Regions from separate parts of the Paenirhizobium cremeum genome, predicted to be linked through region 3. Evidence: predicted binding sites of a transcription regulator. Region 3 holds the regulator's gene; each other region holds the start of a gene.
What was found. Region 3 encodes LexA, which represses DNA repair genes until DNA is damaged. Its sites were predicted from a motif close to TGTTCNNNNTGTGTTCNG; they were not measured.
Positions count from the first base shown of each region.

Region 1: the regulator LexA is predicted to act here: its motif matches at 2,419-2,436, upstream of ACLBKR_RS04670 (sel1 repeat family protein).
Region 2: the regulator LexA is predicted to act here: its motif matches at 3,211-3,228, upstream of ACLBKR_RS02680 (PA0069 family radical SAM protein).

Region 1 covers NZ_CP180217.1:947,899-955,854, forward strand. The annotation lists gene ACLBKR_RS04650 (SDR family oxidoreductase) at 1-531, shown strand, start outside; gene ACLBKR_RS04655 (SDR family oxidoreductase) at 541-1,437, shown strand; gene ACLBKR_RS04660 (tautomerase family protein) at 1,450-1,662, shown strand; gene ACLBKR_RS04665 (DUF2147 domain-containing protein) at 1,771-2,106, opposite strand; gene ACLBKR_RS04670 (sel1 repeat family protein) at 2,633-2,899, shown strand; gene ACLBKR_RS04675 (pyridoxal phosphate-dependent aminotransferase) at 3,073-4,182, opposite strand; gene ACLBKR_RS04680 (PilZ domain-containing protein) at 4,310-4,687, opposite strand; gene ACLBKR_RS04685 (host attachment family protein) at 4,949-5,395, shown strand; gene ACLBKR_RS04690 (hypothetical protein) at 5,451-5,804, opposite strand; gene ACLBKR_RS04695 (glyoxalase superfamily protein) at 6,121-6,561, shown strand; gene ACLBKR_RS04700 (FAD-dependent oxidoreductase) at 6,783-7,956, shown strand, end outside.
Region 2 covers NZ_CP180217.1:570,961-578,916, forward strand. The annotation lists gene ACLBKR_RS02665 (F0F1 ATP synthase subunit B) at 1-501, shown strand, start outside; gene ACLBKR_RS02670 (F0F1 ATP synthase subunit B) at 504-989, shown strand; gene ACLBKR_RS02675 (ribonuclease HII) at 1,137-1,811, opposite strand; gene ACLBKR_RS02680 (PA0069 family radical SAM protein) at 1,993-3,150, opposite strand; gene ACLBKR_RS02685 (glycosyl transferase) at 3,282-3,803, shown strand; gene moaB (molybdenum cofactor biosynthesis protein B) at 3,821-4,366, opposite strand; gene ACLBKR_RS02695 (4-(cytidine 5'-diphospho)-2-C-methyl-D-erythritol kinase) at 4,437-5,342, opposite strand; gene ACLBKR_RS02700 (tetratricopeptide repeat protein) at 5,347-7,167, opposite strand; gene ACLBKR_RS02705 (polyprenyl synthetase family protein) at 7,304-7,956, opposite strand, start outside.
Region 3 covers NZ_CP180217.1:1,589,108-1,597,063, forward strand. The annotation lists gene ACLBKR_RS08045 (cation-translocating P-type ATPase) at 1-1,636, shown strand, start outside; gene gltA (citrate synthase) at 1,703-2,992, opposite strand; gene ACLBKR_RS08055 (ComEC/Rec2 family competence protein) at 3,472-5,808, shown strand; gene lexA (transcriptional repressor LexA) at 5,789-6,499, opposite strand; gene ACLBKR_RS08065 (VOC family protein) at 6,719-7,612, shown strand; gene kdsA (3-deoxy-8-phosphooctulonate synthase) at 7,609-7,956, shown strand, end outside.

The sequences.
Region 1 (7,956 bases), 640 kb from region 3:
ATGAAAACGCTGTTCGATTCGGCCGAACAGGCCTTCGGCGGGGTGGACGTGCTGGTCAACAATGCCGGCATCATGCAGCTCTCCCCCATCGCCGATACGACGGATGAAGCCTTCGAACGGCAGGTCGCCATCAATCTCGGCGGTGTCTTCCGCGGTGTTCGCGAAGCGGCGCAGCGACTGCGCGAGGGGGGCCGTATCGTTAATTTCTCATCGAGCGTCGTCGGTCTCTACCAGCCGGCCTATGGTGTCTATGCCGCCACCAAGGCGGCGGTGGAAGCGATCACCCACATCCTCGCCAAGGAACTCGGACCGAAGGGCATCACCGTCAACGCCGTGGCGCCCGGGCCGGTCGAAACGGAACTCTTCATGAAGGGCAAGTCGGACGATCTGCTGAAGGCGATCATCGGCATGAACCCCTTGAAGCGCCTGGGCCAGCCGGAGGATATCGCCGGCGTCGTCTCCTTCCTTGCCGGACCGGATGGCGGCTGGGTCAATGGCCAGGTCGTTCGCGCCAATGGCGGCGTGGTGTGAGGAGGGGCCATGGAAAAGACCGTTCTGATTACCGGTGCCTCGAGCGGCTTCGGCGCCATGACCGCGAGGTCGCTCGCCCGCGCCGGCCATCGGGTCTACGCCTCCATGCGTGACCTCAAGGCCCATGGCGGAGCGCCGGTCGCCGAGATCGAGACTATGGCAAAGAACGAGGGTTTGCATCTCTTGCCGATCGAGCTCGATGTCACCTCCACTTCTTCGGTCGAGAGCGCCGTTGCCCGCATCATCGGGGAGATGGGCCGGCTCGATGTGCTGGTCCACAATGCCGGCCACATGGGTTTCGGCCCGGCGGAGGCCTTCTCGCCGGAGCAGCTTGTCCAGCTCTATGACGTCAATGTCGTCGGTGCGCACCGCCTGAACCGGGCGGCCCTGCCGTTCATGCGCAAGTCGGGTGGAGGCCTTATGGTCTGGATCGGCTCAAGCAGCACGCGCGGCGGCACGCCGCCCTTCCTTGCCCCGTATTTCGCGGCCAAGGCGGCTATGGATGCGCTTGCTCAAAGCTATGCGCTGGAACTTGCCCGTTTCGACATCGAGACCACGATCCTCGTGCCGGGTGCCTTTACCAAGGGCACGCAGCATTTCGCCCACGCCATGCAGCCGGCCGATACCGAGCGTTCGGCCGTCTATTGGCAAGGTCCCTACGCCGGTGCCGATGAGACGGCTTTGCAGGGCCTTGCCAGCCTCGAGCCGGCGGAGGCAGACCCGTCCGCCGTGGCGCGGGCCGTGGCCGATGTGGTCGCCATGCCGCATGGGAAGCGTCCCTTCCGCGTCCACGTGGACCCGTCCGAAGATGGCGCGGAGGTCGTCAATGGTGTCGCCGATCGGGTCCGCGCGCAGCTTCTCGAGCGCATCGGCCTCAAGGACCTGCTTCATCCCACACGAGCCTGAAAGGAAAAGATCATGCCGTTCGTGAACATCAAGACGCCTGAGGGCGCTCTGTCCAGACTGCAGAAAGAGGAAATCGTCCACCGCACCACCGACATGCTGGTGGAATATTTCAGCGAGGCCGCGCGGCCCCATACCATGGTGCTGATCGAGGAAGTGCCGGATGGCGGCTACGGCCGCGCCGACGAAATCTTCGTCATTCCGGAAGCCTATCGGGCAAGGGATTAATGATTATCCGCCCGCTGGTCGACGCCAGCGGGCGCGCAGACCCTGCAACCGGCTTCTTATTTCGGAGCGGCGAGCCCGAGGCTCAACCGCTCCGCCCCACCCCTGGGTTCAAAGCCGGGTCCAGGTCTGCGACTTGCAGAGGACCGCGAGAACGCAGCCCTTCATCTTCAGCGAGTTTCCGGAAACCGTGCCCGAGCCGGAATAGGTCTTGTCGGCCTCCGGATCGGTGATTTCGCCCTTATAGGTGCCGCCGGTGCCGGCCATCTTGCCGATCTGCTTGCCGGCATGCTTGCCCGATTTCAGCGTCACGCAGAAGCTGCCGCCGCAGGGCGCGATCTCGGCGGTTGCGCCGCTGGCGGTCTTCCAGTTGCCCTCGATCGGCTCGGCAGCCTGGGCGGTGACGGCCGCAAGGGCCAGTGCTGCGGCGATGATGATGCTACGCATGGTGATGTCTTCCTCCCGAAAAGAACCAGAATGTCGATGAGGCCTCCGCCGTCCTCTCCGGCCGGACGATCTCGTCCCCAAGGCAGCCTCATCAGCGAGGGGAAATTATCTTACGCAAACGTAAAGGTAAATAGCCGTTCTGCGGTCCAGGCAGCCCTCGACCCCGCCTCTTTTGATGTGGCGCCGGCGGAACAAGCGATTCTCATGGTTATCGTTCGGTTTAAAAGCAAATCTGAATCTTTTGTAAATTTTAGTCGAAAGTCCTTAATACGCAGGCAAAGTGATGTTTAACAAAAAACCAAGTTTACCAAGCGTTTGTACTTTGTTTTCAGCAAATTAAGCATGCATTTTAAGCGCATGTTGAAAGGCGTTTGGCATAGTGGGCTCATCAAACGAGCAGGGGAAAACCCGCCGGCCGGAAGGATCTTAACAAAGCCGCGAATGAGACGGCAGGGGTCCGGAAGGAGCTCCGAAAGGGGCAAAACAGGGACAGTACAAACCGTTAGGCTAGACAGGGACAAAACCGATGGCACGCTTTGAAATGCACAATTCCGGAATGGCCACGATGGGTGGCGAAACCCGCGCCGATGTCTTCTGCGACATGGGTCTGATGTATGCAACCGGCCGCGGTTGCCCGATCGACCTCGTCTCGGCGCACAAGTGGCTGAACATCGCAGCCATCAAGGGCTGCGAACGCGCCGCCGAACTGCGCGCCGATCTGGCCCAGACGATGAGCAAGCCCGAGCTGGCAGCCGCACTTCGCGCCGCCCGCGAATGGATGACGATGCACTGAGTATTTTACCGACCAGAGCCGGCGTAACCGCCGGCCGGGGGCGACAAGAAAAACCCTGGGAGAGGGGAACGTGGCGGGGGTCTTTTGGACGGGGCCGATGCCAACACATGAGAACCGCGACCGGCAGGGACAAGGCCGGCGCGGTTCTTTTTATTGTGGCTAAGCAACCGGGCTCAGAGAGAAGCAAGCACCTTCGGCAGTGCTTCCTCGAAAAGATCGAGCGCTTCGGGAAGACCGGTCGAGACGCGGATGCAGCGGTTGAGCGGCGCCACCCCCGGCATGCGGATGAACACGCCATGCTGCATCAATCCATCGACGATCGAGCGGGCGTAAGCGCCGTCGCGGCCGCAGTCGATGGCGACGAAGTTCGTTGCCGAGGGCAGGGGCTTAAGGCCGTTCGCGACCGCGATGGCCGCAATCCGCTCCCGCGCCGCTCGGATCTTCCCGACGACCGCCTTCAGATAAGGCTGGTCCGCAAGCGCAGCCAGCGCCGCCTCGGTGGAAAGCCGGGGCATGCCGAAATGGTTGCGGATCTTGTCGAAGGCGGCAATCGTCTCCGGCGCGCCGAAGGCATAGCCGACGCGCGCGCCGGCGAGCCCGTAGGCCTTGGAGAAGGTGCGCGTGCGGATCACGTTCGGCAGGTTGACCAGCGCGTCGGCGGCGGGCGTCGAGCCTTCCGGACCGCATTCGCTATAGGCTTCATCGAGGACAAGCAGCGTGGTCTCGGGCAGCGCGCGGGCGAAAGCCACAACGCTTTCGGCATCCCACCAACTCCCCATCGGATTGTCTGGATTCGCGAAGTAGACGAGGGCCGCGTTCTCCCGCTTGGCAGCGGCCAGGAGCCCCTCCATATCCTCGCGGTCGCCGCGATAGGGCACCGTCACCAGTCGGCCGCCGAAGCCGCTGACATGGAAGTTGAAGGTCGGGTATCCACCGAACGAAGTGACAACAGGCATGCCCGGCTCGATCACCAGCCGGACGATCAGCCCGAGCAGGTCATCGACGCCCTCGCCGACCACGATATTGGCCGGCGCAAGCCCGAGATGGGCGGCAAGAGCCGTCTTCAGCGCGAAGTTTTCCGGATCGTTGTACTGCCAGATGTCGCCGGCCTTTTCCCGGATCGCGGTAAGAACCGAGGGAGCGGGTCCGAAGCCGCTTTCATTGGCGCCGATGCGCGCCTTGACCGCAAGGCCGCGGCTTCTCTCGATGGCCTCGGGGCCGACGAAGGGAACGGTTGCTGGAAGGGCATCGACGAGAGGCGTGAATCGGGTAAATCCGAGCATTGCTGAATGGGTATCCTGGGCAGACGTGAAAATCGGCCCAACATAGGACGTTGCGCCGAAGGCGCAAGGGCAAGCTTCCGGCTCTTCCGCAGCGAGGAAACGGAAAAACGGAACGGTCCGGACAGGGTCAGCGCCGTTTCGGCTTTTCGATCTTTTCGCCCATCATGAAATCGGCGCGCACGATGGTATGCAGGAGCGCCTCGGGAATGATGGATATGAACTTCACGCCGACGCGATTGCCGTTTCGATAGACTTCCGCGCAGCCGATACGATCGGCGAGGCCGAGAATCTGCAGATAATAATGGGCGGAAAGGCCGATCGTCGTGGTGATCTCCATCGCCGCGCCGCCTTGCGAGATATCGACGACCTCACAGCTTCGCATGGTGATGCCGCTGAGGCCCGGGCTCACGGCCATGATGCGCGCCGGTCGGCGTACATAGAAGCGCTCCCACTTGCGCTCGTACATCTCCGATCTGACCGATGCGAGATGCGTGGCACCCAGCATCTGTCCCTGTGCACTTTCCATTTCTCCTGCCTCCTCGGAACGGCGATGAAAAGGACTGTCCGCCAAAACACTTGTCCTGACGTCAAAAGGAAGGTTACAGTTTTACCGATCCTTCGGTTTTGCCCTGTTTTTCGCTGAAATAACGTCTCTGCACACCGTTTTTTGACACAGGTCATGAAATCCGGCGGCGAACTCCTATACTTAAGAGGGTACCGAGCGGGGGGCTTGGGCCGGCGATAAAAACAAAGACGGAGGAAAATGATGGAACGCATTGTTATCGGCCGCGAGGCCTGGGTTGTCGTCTGCGATGGCGCAAAGGCCCTGTTCCTGCGCAACAATGGCAACGCCCAGCTTCTGGACCTGGCCGTTGTCGAAACCGTGACACAGTCCGACGAGCCGAGCCGGGAACAGGGAACCGATCGTCCGGGCCGCGCGCACCAATCGATGGGCGAGGCGCGCAGCGCCATGGAAGAGACCGACTGGCATGAACAGGCGGAGGCCGACTTTCTCAAGGAAATCGCAGAGAGGCTCGGTCGGATGGCCCAGAGCGGCGAGATCGAGAACCTCGTGCTGGTGGCTCCGCCCAAAGCGCTCGGCATCCTTCGTCCGCAACTGAGTGCCGAGGTCGAGGCGGTGCTTCGTGCGGAAGTGGCGAAGGACTATGTGAAGATGCCGGTCCCGGAGATCGAAAAGCTCCTTGCCGCATGAATGGCGCCTCTCGAAGCGGGAGCCATGATCCGGCCGCCGAGGCGGCCGGCATCCGTTACTGACCGAGTTCGAAAGACAGTCGGACGACGTGGTGCAGGAATTCCGCGTTAATCAGCATGTTGAAACCGACCGTCACTTTCTCCGCCTCGCGACGGATCAGGGTGCAGCCGATCTCGTCGTGAATGCCCAGGATTTCGAGAAAGAAATGGTCGGGCAGGGAGATATGCGGGCTCACCTCGAGTTCGGCGCCGTAAAGGGAGATGGTGCGGATCAGACAACGCAGCTTGGTCTTCGTGCTGAGGTGGCGGCCGACGAAGATGATCTTGCCCGGCCGGTCGACCGTGAATTTCTCGTAGACACGGTCCGGCGGTATGTTCTGTTTCGCGTCCGGTATGGCCTGCAAGGGCATGACACCCTCCCTCGATTGTCTTTTGGTCTCAATATAGCGCAACTTCCCTTATGCTTTCTCAACGGGATGCGTAAAATACGAGCGGTCTGTGCCGTTCGGCCGCAGTACGACACGCCTGAACGGAGTTTGAGCCGCGGCTCTTGACAGCGGCGGCCGGTCTTTCCATAAGTGCCACCGGTTGAGGCACCGGCCGCCCGCGGGCAAGAGCCCTTGGTGAAGTCCTCTGGAAACATGGAAGAACCCTCGTCAGCGCATGCGCGTCAGGGGCAATGCGGGTCCCCTTCGATTCTTGCATGCGGTAAGAAGAGAGGTTGCCATGTCCATGGCCACATTGACGATCGATGAACTGAAATCCCAGGCGAAGCGTTTGCGCGATGCCATGGCAGGCAGCGGTACGCCTGTCAGCCACGGGGCCGCATTGGAACTGGTGGCGAAGAGCCACGGCGTTCGCGACTGGAACACGCTGTCGGCCCTGGCGGCCCGCAGCGACAATGCCGAAGCGGCCCCGGCCGCCGTCGGAGCGCATGTCAGCGGCGAATATCTCGGGCAGCGCTTTACCGGATGCGTCCTCGCATTCTCCCGCCTTTCGCAGAGCGGTTATTATACGATCACCCTGCATTTCGACGAACCCGTGGATGTCGTGACGTTCGACAGCTTTTCGGCCTTCCGCCAGAGAGTGAACGCCACCATCGACGGCAAGGGTGTTTCCCCGCGCCAAACGTCGAATGGACGTCCCCATCTGGTGCTGGATCTCTGACAAGGCAGCGATGCTCCGGCCTTCCCTACACGGGAAGGTCGGAGTACCGACCGGCGCGTCTGGCTGCTTGACGGGTTGATGCCGCCGCGCTACCCCTTGCCCATCCTTCCGCGCGGCCAGAAGCGGCCATCGGCGCGATCTCCAGACAGGCACGTCGCGCAGAAGCGGGCAGCGCTTTTGCGGGAACGGCATGCGAGGAAACAAGACATCGGGAGAATGACGTGACGGGCAGACTGGTCATCATCGGGGCGGGGCAGGCCGGTTTTGCGCTTGCGGCGAAACTCCGGACCCTGAAGGACACGCGACCGATCACCATTCTCGGCGCCGAGGATGTGCTGCCTTATCAGCGCCCACCGCTTTCCAAGAAGTATCTGCTCGGCGAGATGAGCTTCGAGCGCCTCCTCTTTAGGCCGGAGGCCTGGTATGGAGAGAACGACGTGGAGATCCGCTTGTCCACGCCGGTCGAGGAGATCGACCGGTCTAACAAGACCGTGCGGCTCTTCAATGGCTCCACACTTGCCTATGAAACCCTGGCGATCGCCACGGGATCGACGCCGCGTCGTCTGCCGGCGGCGATCGGCGGCGATCTAAAAGGTGTCTATACGGTCCGCGACAAGGCGGATGCGGATCGGCTGGCGGAAGAGATGAAGCCCGGCCGGCGACTCTTGATCGTCGGTGGCGGCTATATCGGCCTGGAAGCGGCCGCGGTTGCGCGTCATCTCGGGCTCGAGGTGACATTGATCGAGATGGCGGACCGCATTCTCGCCCGTGTCGCCGCGGCCGAGACGGCGGACGCCATGCGCGCCATCCATCAAACCCGCGACGTCGTCATCCGCGAAAAGACCGGTCTCGTTCGCCTCATCGGGCAGGATGGCCGGGTCAGGGCGGCGGAACTTTCCGACGGTTCCGTCGTCGATGCCGATATCGTCATCGCCGGGATCGGCGTGACGCCCAATGACCGGCTGGCGGCCGATGCCGGCATCGAGACCGCCAACGGCATTCTCGTCGACGCTTTCGCCCGTACTTCCGATCCCTCGGTCTATGCCATGGGAGACTGTGCCGTCTTCGACTGGAAAGGGACGAAGATCCGGCTGGAATCGGTGCAGAATGCCGTCGATCAGGCGGAAGCCGCCGCGGCGGTCATGGCCGGAGGCAGCGATCCCTATCGGCCGAAGCCCTGGTTCTGGTCGGACCAGTATGACGTCAAGCTTCAGATCGCCGGTTTCAACCTCGGTTATGACGAGACCGTCGTCAGGCCCGGTGCCCGCGAAGGAAGCATGTCCATCTGGTATTTCGCCGGCGGGCAATTCATTGCCGTCGATGCGATCAACGATGCCAAGGCCTATGTCACCGGCAAGAAGCTGCTGGAACTCGGACGGAACGTGGACAAGGCCG
Region 2 (7,956 bases), 1.0 Mb from region 3:
GGCGGCGTATTCCCGCCATTCGACCAGACGACCTATCCGTCGCAGCTTCTGTGGCTGGTGATTACGTTCGGCCTTTTCTACGTGCTCATGCAGAAGGTCATCGTGCCGCGCGTTGGTGGCATTCTGGAAAATCGTCACGATCGCATCGCGCAGGATCTCGACGAAGCCTCGCGGCTGAAGTCCGAGGCCGATGCGGCGATCGAAACCTATGAGCGCGAACTCAGCGCCGCAAAGGCGAAGGCCGGCCAGATCGCCAGCTCCGCCCGCGACGCCGCCAAGGCAAAGGCCGATGCGGATCGCGCCGCCGTCGAGGCTGAACTCGCTGGCAAGCTTGCCGCAGCCGAAACCCGCATCGCGGACATCAAGGCCAAGGCATTTGCCGAGGTCGATACGATTGCCGTGGATACCGTGGGAGCCATCGTCGAGCAGCTCATCGGTGCCAAGGCAACCGCGGCCGACATCAAGGCTGCCGTCAGCGCTGCAGCCAAGCAGGGGGCATGACCATGCATTTCGATGCTACTTTCTTCGCCTTCGTCGGCCTTCTCCTCTTCTTCGCCCTGATCGTCTATCTGAAGGTTCCGGGCATGGTCGCAAAGTCTCTCGACGAGCGCGCCGACAAGATCCGCAACGAGCTTGCCGAAGCGAAGCGCCTGCGTGAAGAGGCCCAGCACGTGCTGGCCGAGTACCAGCGCAAGCGCAAGGAAGCCGAAGCCGAGGCTGCGGCCATCGTCGCCGCTGCCGAGCGCGAAGCCGCTGCCCTGACCGCAGAAGCCAAGGTGAAGACCGAGGAGTTCGTTGCCCGCCGCAACGCGCTTTCCGAACAGAAGATCAAGCAGGCTGAGACGGACGCCGTCAATGCCGTTCGTGCAGCCGCCGTGGATCTCGCCGTCGCAGCCGCCGAAACCGTGCTTGCCAAGAAGGCCGATGCGAGCGTTCAGGACAACCTGTTCAAGGGGGCTCTGGGCGAAGTGAAGGCGCGCCTGAACTAAGTTCAGCTTTCAGGGTTAGATGTTTGAAACCGGGGCCGCCGCAAGGTGGCCCCGGTTTTCGTTTGAGCCAGCGTCCCGATATCGTCCGATGGAGTTCCGGAAAAACGGCGTTCGTCAGTTTGCCTTTCGGTCACCGTAACGTGGCTGTCAGCCCGCCTCCGTCTCCTCGGTTCCGTCCGGTCTGAACGGCCTGAAGCTCATTCTGTGCAGGGGGCAAGGGCCGTGAATGGCGATTGCCGCCCGATGCCGGGCCGTTCCATAGCCCGCATGTCCGGCGAAGCCGTAATGCGGATAAACGAGGCCTGCCCGTGCCATCATGCGGTCACGGGTCACCTTGGCGAGAATGGAGGCGGCGGCGATCGAGACGGAGCGGGCATCGCCCTTGACCACCGCCTTGCCGCTGCAGGTGAGGCCACCGGGTACGTCCCGTCCGTCGGCTAGAACGTGCTGCGGCGGCAGAGCGAGGCCCGCAACTGCCCGGCGCATGGCATCGAGGCTTGCCTTGCGGATGTCCCGTTCGTCGATATGGCGAGGCGACGAAGAGGCGATCGACACGGTGGCGCATTCGAGGATGATCTCGAACAGTGCCTCGCGCTGGGCGACTGTCAGTTTCTTGGAATCGTTGAGGCCCGAAGGAATGTTGCCGGGGTCGAGAATGACGGCTGCGGCCACCACCGGACCTGCGAGGGGCCCCCTGCCTGCCTCGTCCGTACCGGCCACGGGCGATAGTCCCTGTTTAATCGCCATCGCCTCGATCGAAAAATCCGGACCGAGGGAAAGCGCTTCGAAAAGGGTCGGAGAATCGGGCGGCGTGCGTTTCATGCGGCAGAAATCGCACGCCCACCCGATCTCCTGCAAGTCCCCGGCATCGATGTCCGTCAGGGGATACGGACCATCGTGGCGGTTGCCGGGAGACCTGTCATCCGGTGCGAGGCGGCGGATAGCACCGGAAGTCATGCATCCGGCCGGAAACCGGCCGGAGAAATCGAAGCCCTCGGCCCTTTCAGAGCAGCGACAGCTGAACGCCGCTTCCATCCGGCGGGGTGAAAAGGTCGTCGCGCAGATGCATGCTGCGGCGGATCATGCCGAGCCGTTTGGTGGCCATTTCGAAGCGGCGGCTGATCTGCCAGGCATAGGGACCGGCGCCCTTCATCCGCTTGCCGAACTCGGCGTCGTAATCCTTGCCGCCGCGCATTGAGCGCACCAGCGACATCACGTGGCGATAGCGGTCCGGATAATTCTGCAGCAGCCAGTCACGGAAGAGCGGGCTCACCTCATAGGGCAGCCGCAGCAAGACATAGCCGGCTTCGGTGGCGCCCGCGGCCCTGGCCGAATCCAGCACCCGCTCGATCTCGTGATCGTTAAGTGCCGGAATGACAGGGGCAACCAGCACGCCCGTCGGCACGCCGGCTTGCGAAAGCCCGCGGATCGCTTCCAGCCTGCGGCTCGGCGTCGAGGCGCGGGGTTCCATGCTGCGCGCCAGCTTGCGGTCGAGCGTCGTCACGGAAATCGCCACCTTGGCAAGCCCGCGCTCGGCCATCGAGGACAAGATATCGAGATCCCTGAGGATCAGCGCCGACTTGGTGACGATCGCCACGGGATGGTTCGCCTTGTCCAGCACTTCTAGGATCTGCCGCATGATGCGCCATTCCCGCTCGATCGGCTGGTAGGGATCGGTATTGGTGCCGATCGCAAGGGTCCGCGGCTTGTAGCCGGGTTTGGCGAGCTCCCGCTCAAGAAGCCTTGGAGCATCGGGCTTGGCAAACAGCTTGGCCTCGAAATCGAGTCCGGCCGACAGCCCCATGTAGCTATGGGTCGGCCGCGCGAAGCAATAGATACAGCCGTGCTCGCAGCCCCGATAGGGATTGATCGAACGGTCGAAGGGAATGTCCGGCGACTCGTTGCGGGTAATCACCGTGCGCGGCTTTTCCACCTGCACCTCGGTCCGGAACGGCGGCATCTCCTCGAGCGTCGCCCAGCCATCGTCGAAGGCGACGCGCTCCTGGTTCTCGAAGCGGCCGGAAGGGTTCATCCCGGCGCCCCGCCCGCGGCGGCGGTCGATCTCGATCCTGAGCCCCGAGGCCGAAATCATCGCATCGGCAATATCCGCCGTATTGGCAGGCTGGAAAGCAGCCTGCCCCACAAGAGACAGCTCGTTCATGTTTGCTCCTCGCGACTGCTTGCAGCGCGCCGTTGATGATTAAATTCCTAGCGTCAAAATGAGAACATTGCAAGAACAAAATTGAAAAATGGTCTGTGGCAATTGCTTGTGCGATGCGGTAAATCTAGCCGATGCTGACAGTGATTATGGAATGCCGCGATCAGGAACCCGAGCTGGCGCAAACGCTCGGCGTGCTGGTGGCGGGTGCGGTCGAGGGCCTTGTGAGCGACGTGGTGGTGCTGGACCACGGTTCGCGTGACGGCACGTCGCGGATCGCCGATGCCGCCGGTTGCCGCTTCTATGTCCAGTGGGACATCAAGGATGTCCTGCGCGCCGCCCGCGGCGAATGGCTGCTTCTGGTCGAGCCGGGCGCGCGGCCTGCGCATGGCTGGATCGACGAGATCGCGGAATATATCGGGCTCTACAAGGTTCCGGCGCGCTTTTCCCCTTCGCGTTATCACCGGCGTCCGTTCTATCAGCGCATCGGCCGGCGGCTGCCGCCCCTGGAAAACGGTCTGCTGATGCCGAAGCGCCATGCCATCGCCGTGGCCAAGTCCGGCATGGAACTGGATCAGCTTGCCCTTGGCCACAAGCCGCGGCAACTGGCAAGCGAGATCATTCCGTCCTGGGTGGCGCGCCAGACGCGGGCCTGACTCGTCGTAAAGTGCCTCTAGCTTCCGCGCTTCAGATGCTCGTCGAGCCGGGGCATGATTTCCACGAAGTTACATGGCATGTGCCGGTAGTCGAGCTGGGCCTTGAGGATGCCGTCCCAGGCGTCCTTGCAGGCGCCCGGCGATCCCGGCAGCACGAAGATGAAGGTGGCGTTGGCAACGCCGCCCGTCGCCCGGGACTGGATGGTGGAGGTGCCGATCTTCTCGTAGGAAATGCGGTGGAAAACGGCGGAAAAGCCGTCCATCTTCTTTTCGAACAGCGGCTCCAGCGCCTCCGGCGTCACGTCCCGGCCGGTAAAGCCCGTGCCGCCGGTGGTGATGACGACGTCGATCTCGGAGGAGAGCGTCCAGGCATGGACCTGGCTGTAGATGCGCTCCCGGTCGTCGGTCACGATCGCCCGGTCGATCAGAAGGTGGCCGGCCTCGAGAATACGCGCCGCCAGCGTGTCGCCCGACTTGTCGTCGGCCGGCGTACGGCTGTCGGAAACGGTCAAGACCGCAATGCCGACCGGAATGAAGGGGCGCGTCTCGTCTATACGGCTCACAATGGTTCTCCCGAAACTTGACGGCACGACCGGGAACTTGGCATCCCGAATGAAGATGAATACCCCGGCATCAGGCCGTGCGCGTCGCCTGAAAATACCAGTCGGGGCGCTTCCGCGAAAGCCGGGTTGCGGCCGCTTCGGCTGCGGCATGATCGACATATAGCCCGAAACATGTCGCACCCGAGCCGGACATCCGGATGAGAAGAGCCCCGCTTTCCGAAAGCATCTGCGATATCTCGGCGATCTCGGGCAGGCTTGCGCGGGCAGAAGGTTCCAGATCGTTGCGGGCCGAAGCGAGCAAGGCAATCCATTCGGTGGTATCGGAGCCGGTCGGCGTCGCGCCGATGGGCGAATTGTTCTTCTCCTGAAGGCGCCGGAAGATTTCCGGCGTCGAGACGCCCTTCATCGGATTGGCGAGCACCATGGAAAGGGCGGGCATGGCGGGCAGCGCGACAATGTCCTCGCCGATGCCGCGGGCGCGAAGGGGACGGCTGGAAAGACACATCGGCACGTCGGCGCCGAGCCGGAGTGCGAGGGCAAAAAGCGCGTCTTCAGGAAGGGAGGCGCCCCAGAAACGAAGGAGACCGCGCAACGTCGCCGCAGCGTCCGCCGAGCCGCCGCCGATGCCTGACGCGACCGGCAGGTTCTTCTCGAGCCGGATCGCGACCGGCGGCATGGAGACGCCTTCCCCTGCGAGCGCGGCGCGGAGCAGGTCCCGCGCCTTAAGGACGAGATTGCCGTCCTGGCCGGTCGCCTCCGGCGAAAGCAACGGGCCGAATCGGCCGCCCAGCGTAAAACTGTCCCGATCCGCCGGAAGGAAGCTCAGCCGGTCGAAGGCATCCGTGGCGAATGTGACGATGCTGTCGAGCAGATGATAGCCGTCCGCGCGCTGCCCGGTCACGTGCAGCGCGAGATTGATCTTGGCGGATGCCGTCTCGACGACCTCCGCCTCATCCGTCTGACTGCCTGTGATCACGGTGTCAGGATTTCTTCTCGGGAGTGGGCTCCGGCGGCTTTTCGACCGGTGGCGTGGCCGCCTTGGCCGCATCGGCTTCGATCGGCGGCAAGCCCTTGTCGATCTTCGCCTGGATCTTCGGGATTTCGGCTTCCTCGGGCTTGGAGGCCAGCGCCCGCTTCCACTGATAGGTGGCCTCGAGCTGACGGCCGACCCGCCAGTAGGCGTCGCCGAGGTGATCGTTGATCGTGGCGTCGCCGGCCTTCAGCTCGACGGCGCGCTCCAGTTCGGTCACCGCTTCGTCGAAGCGGTTGAGGCGGAAATAGGCCCAGCCGAGCGAATCGACGATGTAGCCGTCATCCGGGCGAAGCTCGACCGCCTTGCGGATCATGTCGAGGCCTTCGTCCAGGTTGCGGTTCATGTCGACCCAGGAATAGCCGAGATAGTTGAGGACCTGCGGTTGGTCCGGATTGAGTTCGAGCGCCTTGCGGAAGTTCGGCTCCGCCTGATCCCACTTCTTCAGCCGTTCATAGGCGATGCCGCGCTGGAAGAAGATCGACCAGTGACCCTTCTGCGGTGCGTTGCCGATGATCTTGACCGCCTCGTCGTAGTTTTCCGCCATCGCCGCATAGTCCTTGGCGTCGGACAATACGCTGCCATAGGCAAGATAGCTGCGGATATCGGACGGATCGGAGGCAATCAGCGATTTCAGGTGCTTTCGCGCTTCCTCGACCTTGCCGGTCTCTGCGAGCGTCAGCCCCAGTTGCAGTTCGGAGATGCGGCGCATCGGCGAGGAGGCCGGCACCTGGCTATAGAAACGGATTGCCCGTTCCGGCTGCTTGGCGCTTTCGGAGATACCGCCGAGCAGGATCAGCGTGTCGGCGCTGTTCTTGTCCAGAGCATGCGCAAGCTGCAGATAGAGCATGACGGTGTCTTCCGCGCCGTCCCTATTGAGCGCGCCGCCGATGGAGAAGAGCACGCCTGCCGCACCTTCGCTCGCCGTCTTGACAAGCATCTCGGGCTTTTCGCCCTTCGAGATGCGGTCGCGCAGCGCCTTGAACGGCGCGTAATTCGTAATCATCTCGTCGCCGGCGGAAATGGCGTCGAGCGCCTTCTGCTTGTTGCCGGCCTGGGCTTCGAGGGCGGCAAGCGACATGACCGCGCGCATGAAGGTGTCGGGCGCCGTCGCGCCGCCGGCCCGGTCCGTCACGGTTTCGTTGAAGTGGCGCCGCGCCGCATCGACATCGCCGATCACGCTGGCGATCGCGCCCGCATTGTAATTCTGGAAGATGCCGTACCAGTTCGGGCCCTTCAGGCCTTCCACCATTGCAAGCGCTTCCTTGCCCTTGCCTTCGCCGACCTTGGCCCAGGCGGTCAGCAACTGGTTCATCAGCCGGTCGAGATCGTTCGGTCCGGTATAGGTCAGGATCTTCTGTGCATCGGCGTAATTGCCGTCGCGGATATCCCGCAGAGCCCGCGCAACCGACGTCACCCGATCCACAGCCGCGTCATGCTTCAGTTCTTCGGCAAGCGCCACGCCTTCATCGTAATCGCCGTTCATGAACAGCGCGATCATCAGCCGTTCCTGGATGTCCAGTTCGGCGGGCGAGAAGGTGAGGGCCTTCTTGTAGAAGGCGATGGCGTTGGCATAATCGCGGTCGGCATCGGCCGTCCTGGCGGCGAGGAACGCGCCGGCAAAGGTATCCACGCTGCCGATATCGAACGTCTCGGTCTGAGCCTTATCCTCGGCGAAGGCCGTGGTGGCGGCCATGCCCGCCTGCATGATCGAGACCAGGAGCGAAAGCGCCGTGCCGGTAAGAAGACGGAGGGCAAAGCTTTGCCGCATGAATGAGCCTTTCAAGAATCGATAAGGAGGCGAGCAGGATGGCGTCTGCCCCATGATCCGCCATGTTTCGCCCAACAGCATGGCTTTTTTGAAGCAGCCCCGCAAGGCGATGTCACGGCTTCGATCCCGCGCGAGGTCAGTTCACACGGGCGATGCAGAAGTCGATGACATCCAGCAGTGCGGACTTGTAGGCTGTATCGGGCAGGGGCGCCAGCGCATCGCGTGCAATCGTGCCGTAATGCAGGGCGCGGGCGATCGTATCGTTAAGCGCGCCGTATTTGGTAATCAGGCCGAGCGCCTTTTCGAGCCGCGCGTCGTCATTTTGCCCGCCTTCGATGGATTCGCGCCAGAATTCCCGTTCGGCCTGCGTGCCGCGGCGGTAGGACAAAATGACCGGCAGGGTGATCTTGCCCTCGCGGAAATCGTCGCCGACATTCTTGCCGAGATCGGCTGCCTTGCCGCCGTAATCCAGGGCGTCGTCGACCAACTGGAAGGCAAGGCCGAGATTCATGCCATAGGACTTGAGCGCATTGCGGCCGGCCCTGTCGGCCCCGGCGATGATCGGGCCGACTTCCGCCGCGGCGGCAAAGAGCGCTGCGGTCTTGGCGCGGATGACCGAGAGGTAGTCATCCTCGGTGGTTTCCATGTTCTTGGCGACGGAAAGCTGAAGCACCTCGCCCTCGGCGATCACCGAGGCCGCCGAGGACAGGACGTCGAGCGCGTCGAGCGAGCCCACTTCCACCATCATGCGAAAGGCCTGGCCGAGCAGGAAGTCGCCGACGAGAACGC
Region 3 (7,956 bases):
GCACTGGCTGCTCGACGCTGAGGCTGATCCCGTTGCCGGCGGCATCCGTAGCCGGGATGGAGACCGGGACGGGCCAAGCCCGGCCGTTGCCCGACTCCTGCGGGCCGCTAGCCTGCCGAACGAGGCGGAGCTGCACCGCGGGGGCATCTTCGATCCGATGGGCGATACCGTCGACATCGCCCTGCTCGCAGCTGCACACAAGGGAGGCGTGTCCCGTGCGGAACTGCTGGAGACTTTCCCGCTGCACAGCCGCATACCCTATGAACCGGAACTGAAGTTTGCCGCGTCGTTTCACCATGGAGAGGATGCCTTGACGGTGTTCGTCAAGGGAGCGCCCGAGATGCTCATGGCAATGTCTGGAACCATGCAGGTCGGCGACGGCGCCGCACCGCTCGACCGCGAGCTTCTGCATGCCCAGGTTTCCGCGATGACGGGTGAGGGCCTTCGGGTTCTCGCCTTCGCCGAGGGCCGGATCGCGCACGACCCGGACGGGCATTATGATCGGCAGTTGCTGATCGATCTCAACTTTCTCGGGCTGGTCGGCATGCAGGACCCGATTCGCCCCGAAGTGCCGGCGGCGCTCGCCGCCTGCCGCACCGCGGGGATCGACGTTGCGGTCATTACCGGCGACGATCCCCGAACGGCCGCGGTGATTTCACGGCAGGCGGGACTGCATTTTTCCGACAACGATATCGCAACCGGCGAGGCCGTCGCCGAGGCGTTGAGGGCAGGGGAAGATGCGCTGGATACCCTGACGCGGCATGTGCGGGTGTTTGCGAGGGTCAAGCCGGAACAGAAGCTTTCCATCGTTCGATCGCTTGTCCGCAATGGCCATTATGTTGCGGTGACCGGCGATGGGGTCAACGATTCTCCGGCGTTGAAACACGCCCATGTGGGGGTGGCGATGGGGCGCTCGGGGACGGATGTCGCCAAGGAAAGCGCCGACATCATCCTGACCGACGATAATTTTGCCTCGATCGTCGCCGGTATCCGCGAAGGCAGGGTTGCCTACAACAATATCCGCAAGGTGATTTTCATGCTGGTCTCGACCGGCGCCGCGGAGGTCCTGCTGTTCGTTCTGGCAATGCTGCTCGGATCGCCGATGCCGATGAGCGCTGTCCAGTTGCTCTGGCTCAATCTTGTGACCAACGGCGTTCAGGACGTGGCTCTGGTAACCGAACCTGCGGAAGGCGACGAGCTTTCGCAGCCCGTAAGGAGGCCGGGAGAACCGATCTTCAACCGCCTGATGATCCGCAGGATACTCGTCGCGACGCTGGTGATGGGTGGCGGCGGTTTTGCGGTTTTCCACTGGCTGTTGTCGAGCGGGCTGTCGCATGTGGCCGCGAGCAATCTACTGCTCCTGCTGTTCGTGCTATTCGAGAATTTCCAGTGCTTCAACAGCCGCTCGGAACGGCGCTCCGTCTTCCGTCAACCGATCGCCTCCAACCCCTATCTTCTGGCCGGCGTGCTGGGGTCCCAGGTGCTGCACATTGGCGCCATGTATGTGCCGGGACTGAATACACTTCTCGGCATTGCACCGATCGGGATCAGGGAGTGGTTGCTGATGCTCGCCCTGGCCTCGGTTCTGCTGCTGGTGAGCGAGGTCGGGAAGTGGCTCTATCGCCGGGATCGCTGAAGGCCTTAACGCGAAACGCCGGCGGATTTCCTCCGCCGGCGTTTCGATAACGGGAATGAATACCGATCAGCGCTTGGAGACCGGAACGTAATCGCGCTTCGGAGCCCCGGTGTAGAGCTGGCGCGGGCGGCCGATGCGCTGCTGCGGATCTTCGATCATCTCGTTCCACTGCGCGATCCAGCCGACGGTGCGGGCAAGCGCGAAGAGAACGGTGAACATGGTGGTGGGGAAGCCGAGCGCACGCAGCGTGATACCCGAGTAGAAGTCGACGTTCGGGTAAAGCTTCTTTTCCTTGAAGTATTCGTCGTTGAGCGCGATCTTCTCGAGTTCGAGAGCGACCTGCATCAACGGATCGTCCGAGTGGCCGGTTGCTTTCAGCACTTCGTACATGGTCTGCTGCATGATCTTGGCGCGCGGGTCGTAGTTCTTGTAGACGCGGTGACCGAAGCCCATCAGGCGGAACGGATCGTTCTTGTCCTTGGCGCGGGCGATATATTCCGGAATGCGGTCGACCGTGCCGATTTCCATCAGCATGTTGAGCGCGGCTTCGTTGGCGCCGCCATGGGCCGGGCCCCAGAGGCAGGCGATGCCGGCCGCGATGCAGGCGAACGGGTTGGCGCCGGAAGAGCCGGCGAGGCGGACCGTCGAGGTCGATGCGTTCTGCTCGTGGTCGGCATGCAGGATGAAGATGCGGTCCATGGCGCGGGCCAGAACCGGGTTCACCTTGTATTCTTCGCACGGCACGGCGAAGCACATGCGCAGGAAGTTGGAGGCGTAGTCGAGATCATTCTTCGGGTAAACGAAGGGCTGGCCGATGTGGTACTTGTAGGCCATGGCGGCGATCGTCGGCATCTTGGCGATCATGCGCAGCGAGGCGACCATGCGCTGGTGCGGGTCGGTGATGTCGGTGGAATCGTGGTAGAAGGCGGACAGCGCGCCAACCGTACCGACCATGACGGCCATCGGATGGGCGTCGCGGCGATAACCGGAGAAGAACTTGCTCATCTGCTCATGCACCATGGTGTGGTGCGTGACGCGATAGTCGAAGTCTTTCTTCTGCGCGGCGGTCGGCAGTTCGCCGTAAAGGAGCAGATAGCAGACTTCCAGGAAGTCGCCTTTTTCGGCGAGCTGTTCGATCGGATAACCGCGGTGCAGCAAAACGCCTTCGTCACCGTCGATATAGGTGATCTTGGATTCGCAGGAGGCCGTCGAGGTGAAACCGGGGTCGTAGGTGAACATGCCGGTGTGTTTGTAAAGCGCGCCGATATCGACGACGTCCGGGCCGATCGTACCCGACTTGATAGCCAGTTCGGCCGACTTTTCCCCGAGTTTCAAAGAAGCGCTTTTGTCCGTCATGCTAATCCTCCGGAATTGGCGGGAGGCGCCCCGAGAGAGCGCCTTGGGTTTAAGCGTAGGGATGTAGCTATATGATACGGAAGTTAATGCCAAGCTAGTCGAAGGGCAAATTGTGCATCGCAAAAGCCTATAAAAGAGGCAGGTGTCGCATTTAATCGATTGAATAAACTTTCGGCCCTCCTGCGCTTCCCCATGCACGCCATAATTGTTAATTTGCAATGGGGCATCCTTCTTCCTCCGGTTGATGAACGAACCGGTCGAAAACAGCGGAAGGCCGTCGCAAGCATTGGCCGGGGGGCTGGTTGGAAAAGGTCGCCGAGCACAAATTTGGAAATCCGGAGGCGGCAGAGCGCCGTGTGTCGCTGCCTTCGGTTGCAGGCGGAAATCAGGCTGTCGGACGCCCGCTAAGACCGACGCGCAATGCTGCCCTGCAACTGGCGGAGGGCTCCGCACGGTTTTGGCAAGCCCTTCGGACGACTTTGGCGCGGGAAGAGACCCGTGGTCACGTCTTCCATTTCGTGCCGGTCTTTCTGGGCGCTGGCGCCGCCGTCTGGTTCAGCCTTGCGGAGCCGCCCGGCGCCATTGCCCTTGCCGTCCTTCTCGGTGTGCTTTCGGTTGCTGCATTGATCGCCCGCTATGGTCCTCCGTTGCCGGCCTATGGTTTGGGGGCAAGCGCGCTTTTCGTTGCCGGCATGGCGCTGGCAAACCTCGAAACGTGGCGGCAGGAAACCGTCATTCTCGATACGCCGGTGACAACAATCGTCGCCGGTGTCGTTGAACGACGGGAGGCCGGTTCCAGAAGCGAATGGCGCTACATCCTGCGGGTGACGGGGACGAAGGATCCCCAGATCCGCCGACCGCCGGAACGAGTCTCTCTTCTTGCACGAGGCAGGCACGCAGCCGCTCCCATCGGCGGCGGCCTGTCCGGCAGGGCGCGCCTTTCACCGCCATCCGGCCCGGCTTTGCCGGGCCTCAACGATTTTGCTTTCGCGAGCTATTTCGACGGAGTCGGCGCTGTCGGTTTCTTTCTCGGGCCACCGACATCGCTGCTGACGGCCGACGATGGCGGAGAATGGTGGCTGCGCCTCGACAGGGCACTTTTTTCGCTCCGCGACGATATCTCGACACGCATCCGCGACGTCGTACCGGGCGATGCCGGTGCGTTTGCCGCCTCCATCATCACCGGCGAGCGGCGTTCAATGTCCAAAGAAGCGACGGAGAGCCTGCGATTGTCGGGGCTTGCCCATATTACCGCGATCTCGGGTCTCAACATGGCGCTCGCTGCGGGGATCTTCTTCGTCGGGCTGCGCAAGCTCTTGAGCTTGCTTCCCGGGTTGTCCCAGTCCATGCCCATCAAAAAGCTTGCGGCCGGAGGTGCGCTTCTCGGCGCATTCGCTTATCTGCTGATCTCCGGCTATCAGGTCTCGGCGGTTCGCGCCTTCCTCATGACGGCGATCATGCTTGTCGCCGTTCTTTTCGACCGTCCCGCGATCAGCCTGAGAAACCTGGCACTGGCGGCGGTTGTGATCGTCGCGGTGACGCCCTCGGCGATCATGGGGCCGAGCTTCCAGATGTCCTTTGCCGCGACCGCCGCCCTGATCGCCGGTTACGCGGCATGGCGTGAGAAGCCGGCAAAGCGGTGGTTTCCCGAGTTCGCCTTTCCCGGCGCCGCGGCGTTGAAATGGAGTTGGAGCGTGATTGCCGGCACGCTCCTGACCTCGCTGATCGGAGGTCTGTCGACTGCTGTCTTCGCCATAGCCCATTTTCACCGTCTGGCGCCCCACAGCCTCGAGGCTAACCTTGCCGCCATGCCCCTGATTTCGCTGATCGTCATGCCGGCCGGGCTTGTGGCGATGCTGCTGATGCCGTTCGGGTTGGATGCCCCGTTTCTTGTGGTGATGGGTGTCGGCCTCGACTGGGTGCTGATGATCGCGAGGGAGGTCGCTGGATGGGGAGAGGGCATCGGTTTCCCGCAGCCGCCCGGATGGTTTCTGCCGGTGGCCTCCGCTGGCCTGCTTTTCCTGACGCTGCTGAGCAGTGTCTGGCGGCACATCGGCACGCTGCTGTTGATGGCGTCGGTATGGGGGCTTGTCGCCGTGCCCGGCGGGATGCCGCGGGCCGATCTTCTGGTCTCGGAGGATGGCCGGCTGGTCGGCCTTTTGCGTTCGCCGGCTTCAATCGCCACGAACCGACCGCGTCCGCCCTCTTTTGTCTTCGATCAGTGGCGCGCGGCCCGGCAATTTAAGGCGCACATCGCCCCGAACGCGATAGCCGCGCCCGCTCCGGAAAAGTCTCCCGGTCCCGACCGCAAGCAGCGAGCGCAGGCGGACCTCGACGCCGTGGCCGAACGCATGCGCAAAGCGCTGGCCGGCGCCGAAACCGGTCGTTTCGTCTGCGAGCCGAAGACATGGTGTGCGGCAAAGCTTGCAAACGGCTGGACCATCGCGACGGTCGAAGACGGTGCTCTTGCCGGCGAGGCCTGCGATATCGCCGACCTCGTGATTTCCGAGCGGCGGCTCGGATTTTCCGCCTGTCGCTCGGGAGCGGCCCTGATTGAGGCCGAAACCCTCAGGCGAACCGGTGCAGTGGAAATTCGCCTCGCTGACCGCATCAGTCGGCAAATGACGATCAATGCTTCTTTTGACGGACCGCCGCGTCCCTGGTCACAACATCGCTATTATGATTGGCGCAGCGGCACATTTCCGGCGGTGCGAACGTCACTCGGGATCAGCCATTTGGACGCAACGGCCAAGTTCGAAGCGGAAAAGACCCCGGTTTCCGGATCTGGACCGGCTGTCAGTGATAACGACGAATAAGGCCGACCAGTTTGCCCTGGACCTTCACGCGGTCGGGTCCGAAGATACGTGTCTCGTAGGCCGGATTGGCGGCTTCGAGGGCAATCGAGGCGCCGCGACGGCGGAAGCGCTTCAATGTCGCCTCCTCGTCATCGACCAGCGCAACGACGATGTCTCCAGGACTGGCCGTCGACGTATTGCGGATGATGACCGTGTCGCCGTCAAGAATGCCGGCTTCGATCATCGAATCGCCTTTTACCTCAAGCGCATAATGCTCGCCGGAACCGAGCATCTCCGCCGGAACGGTAATGTCATGCGTGTTGTTCTGGATCGCCGAGATCGGTACGCCGGCAGCGATGCGGCCCATGACGGGCACATTGACGGAATTGGTGTTTTCCGCTGCGGGTCTGGCGGCGGCCACCGGCGCCGGCTTTCCAAGGCTGCCCTCGATGACGCTCGGCGAAAAGCCACGGCGGGGTTGAAGGCTTGGCGTATAGGCTTCAGGAAGCTTAATGACTTCCAGCGCGCGGGCACGGTTGGGCAGGCGGCGAATAAAACCGCGTTCCTCGAGTGCGGTAATCAGCCGGTGAATACCGGACTTGGAGGCGAGATCGAGCGCATCCTTCATCTCATCGAAAGACGGAGGCACACCTGATTCCTTCATCCGCTCGTGAATGAAGAGAAGCAGTTCCTGTTGCTTGCGCGTCAGCATGTTGCGGTGCCCCGATGTATGAAACAAATCCAGAACAGACACTATATGTTCCATTTGTGTTCCGCAAGTACCTAAATTTCCGTGAAGGAGTAATCAATGATCGTCATTTTTCTCCAGGCAAACGCAAGGCGGACCCTCTGAGGTCGTGCCGGCTTGCCAATCTAGGGCAAAGCGCTAAAACCTGCGCTGGATGCAATGGCGAGCGAGGGGGCTCCGGAAATGTCCGATCATCAGGAAAGCCTGCGGGCGCTCGACCATGTAGTATTGCCGGTTGCGGGGCTCGAAGAGGCGCTTGCACGTCTGAATAGCCTGGGTTTCACGGTGGCGGCCGAGGCGCGCCATCCGTTCGGCACCGAGAACGCTTGCGTGTTTTTCTCGGACGACACCTATCTGGAGCCGCTGGCGGTGGCGAGCCGCGAGGAATGCGAGGCCGCTGCCCGGGAAGGCAATGTTTTCGTCGCGCGCGATCAGGCATTTCGTTTCCGCCGCGGGGAGGGTGGCTCGGCGATCGTCGTCAAAAGCGGTGATGCCGCGGCAGACCACGAAAGATATTGCGAGGAAGGCTTTTCCGCCGGTGACATGCTGTATTTCGAACGGCCGCTGAAGCTGTCGGACGGCGCTGAAACGATGGCCGGCTTTCGCCTGGCCTTCGCGGCCGATCTCCGCTCGCCGGATTTCTTCCTGTTCGCTTGTCAGCGCGTCAACGCCTTGCCGGCCGATCGCGGCGGTCTGGAGCGTCACGACAACGGTGTGCTCGGCATCGCCGCCATCGTCCTGGGCGAGGAGAATCCTTCGGATTTCCAGTACATCCTTGAAACCGTGTTCCGCCAACGCGAAATAGAGGCGCATTCGTTCGGCATCGGCCTGCAGTCGGCCAATGCACGCATCGAGGCGCTGACCCCTTCGGGATTGAGCGGCTACTACGGGATCTGTCCGAATCTGCGGGAAAGGGGTCTGATAATGGCCGCAATCGTCTTTAGGGTCGGCGATATGGGCGTGACAGAGCGGCTGCTCGCTGATAGGGGCATCGCATTCGTTCGCCATGGTGCGCGCCTCGTCGTGTCCCCGGTTGCGGGGCAGGGCGTTTCTTTTGTTTTCGAGGATATCGCATGAGCAATTCCACCAATTCCGAAGTCTTCGTGGGCGAGGGCGCTAATCGGGTGCTTTTTTCCAACAGTGCCCGCTTCGCCTTGATTGCCGGCCCCTGCCAGATGGAAAGCCGCGATCACGCCTTCATGATCGCCGGCGTGCTGAAGGAGCTTTGCGACAAGCTCGGCCTTGGTCTCGTCTACAAGTCGTCCTTCGACAAGGCGAACCGCACCTCTCTCTCCGGCAAGCGTGGTATCGGGCTTGAAAAGGCGCTGGATGTATTTGCCGACCTGAAGAAGGAATACGGCTTCCCCGTTATCACCGACATTCATACGGAGGAGCAGTGCGCAGAGGTCGCTCCGGTCGTC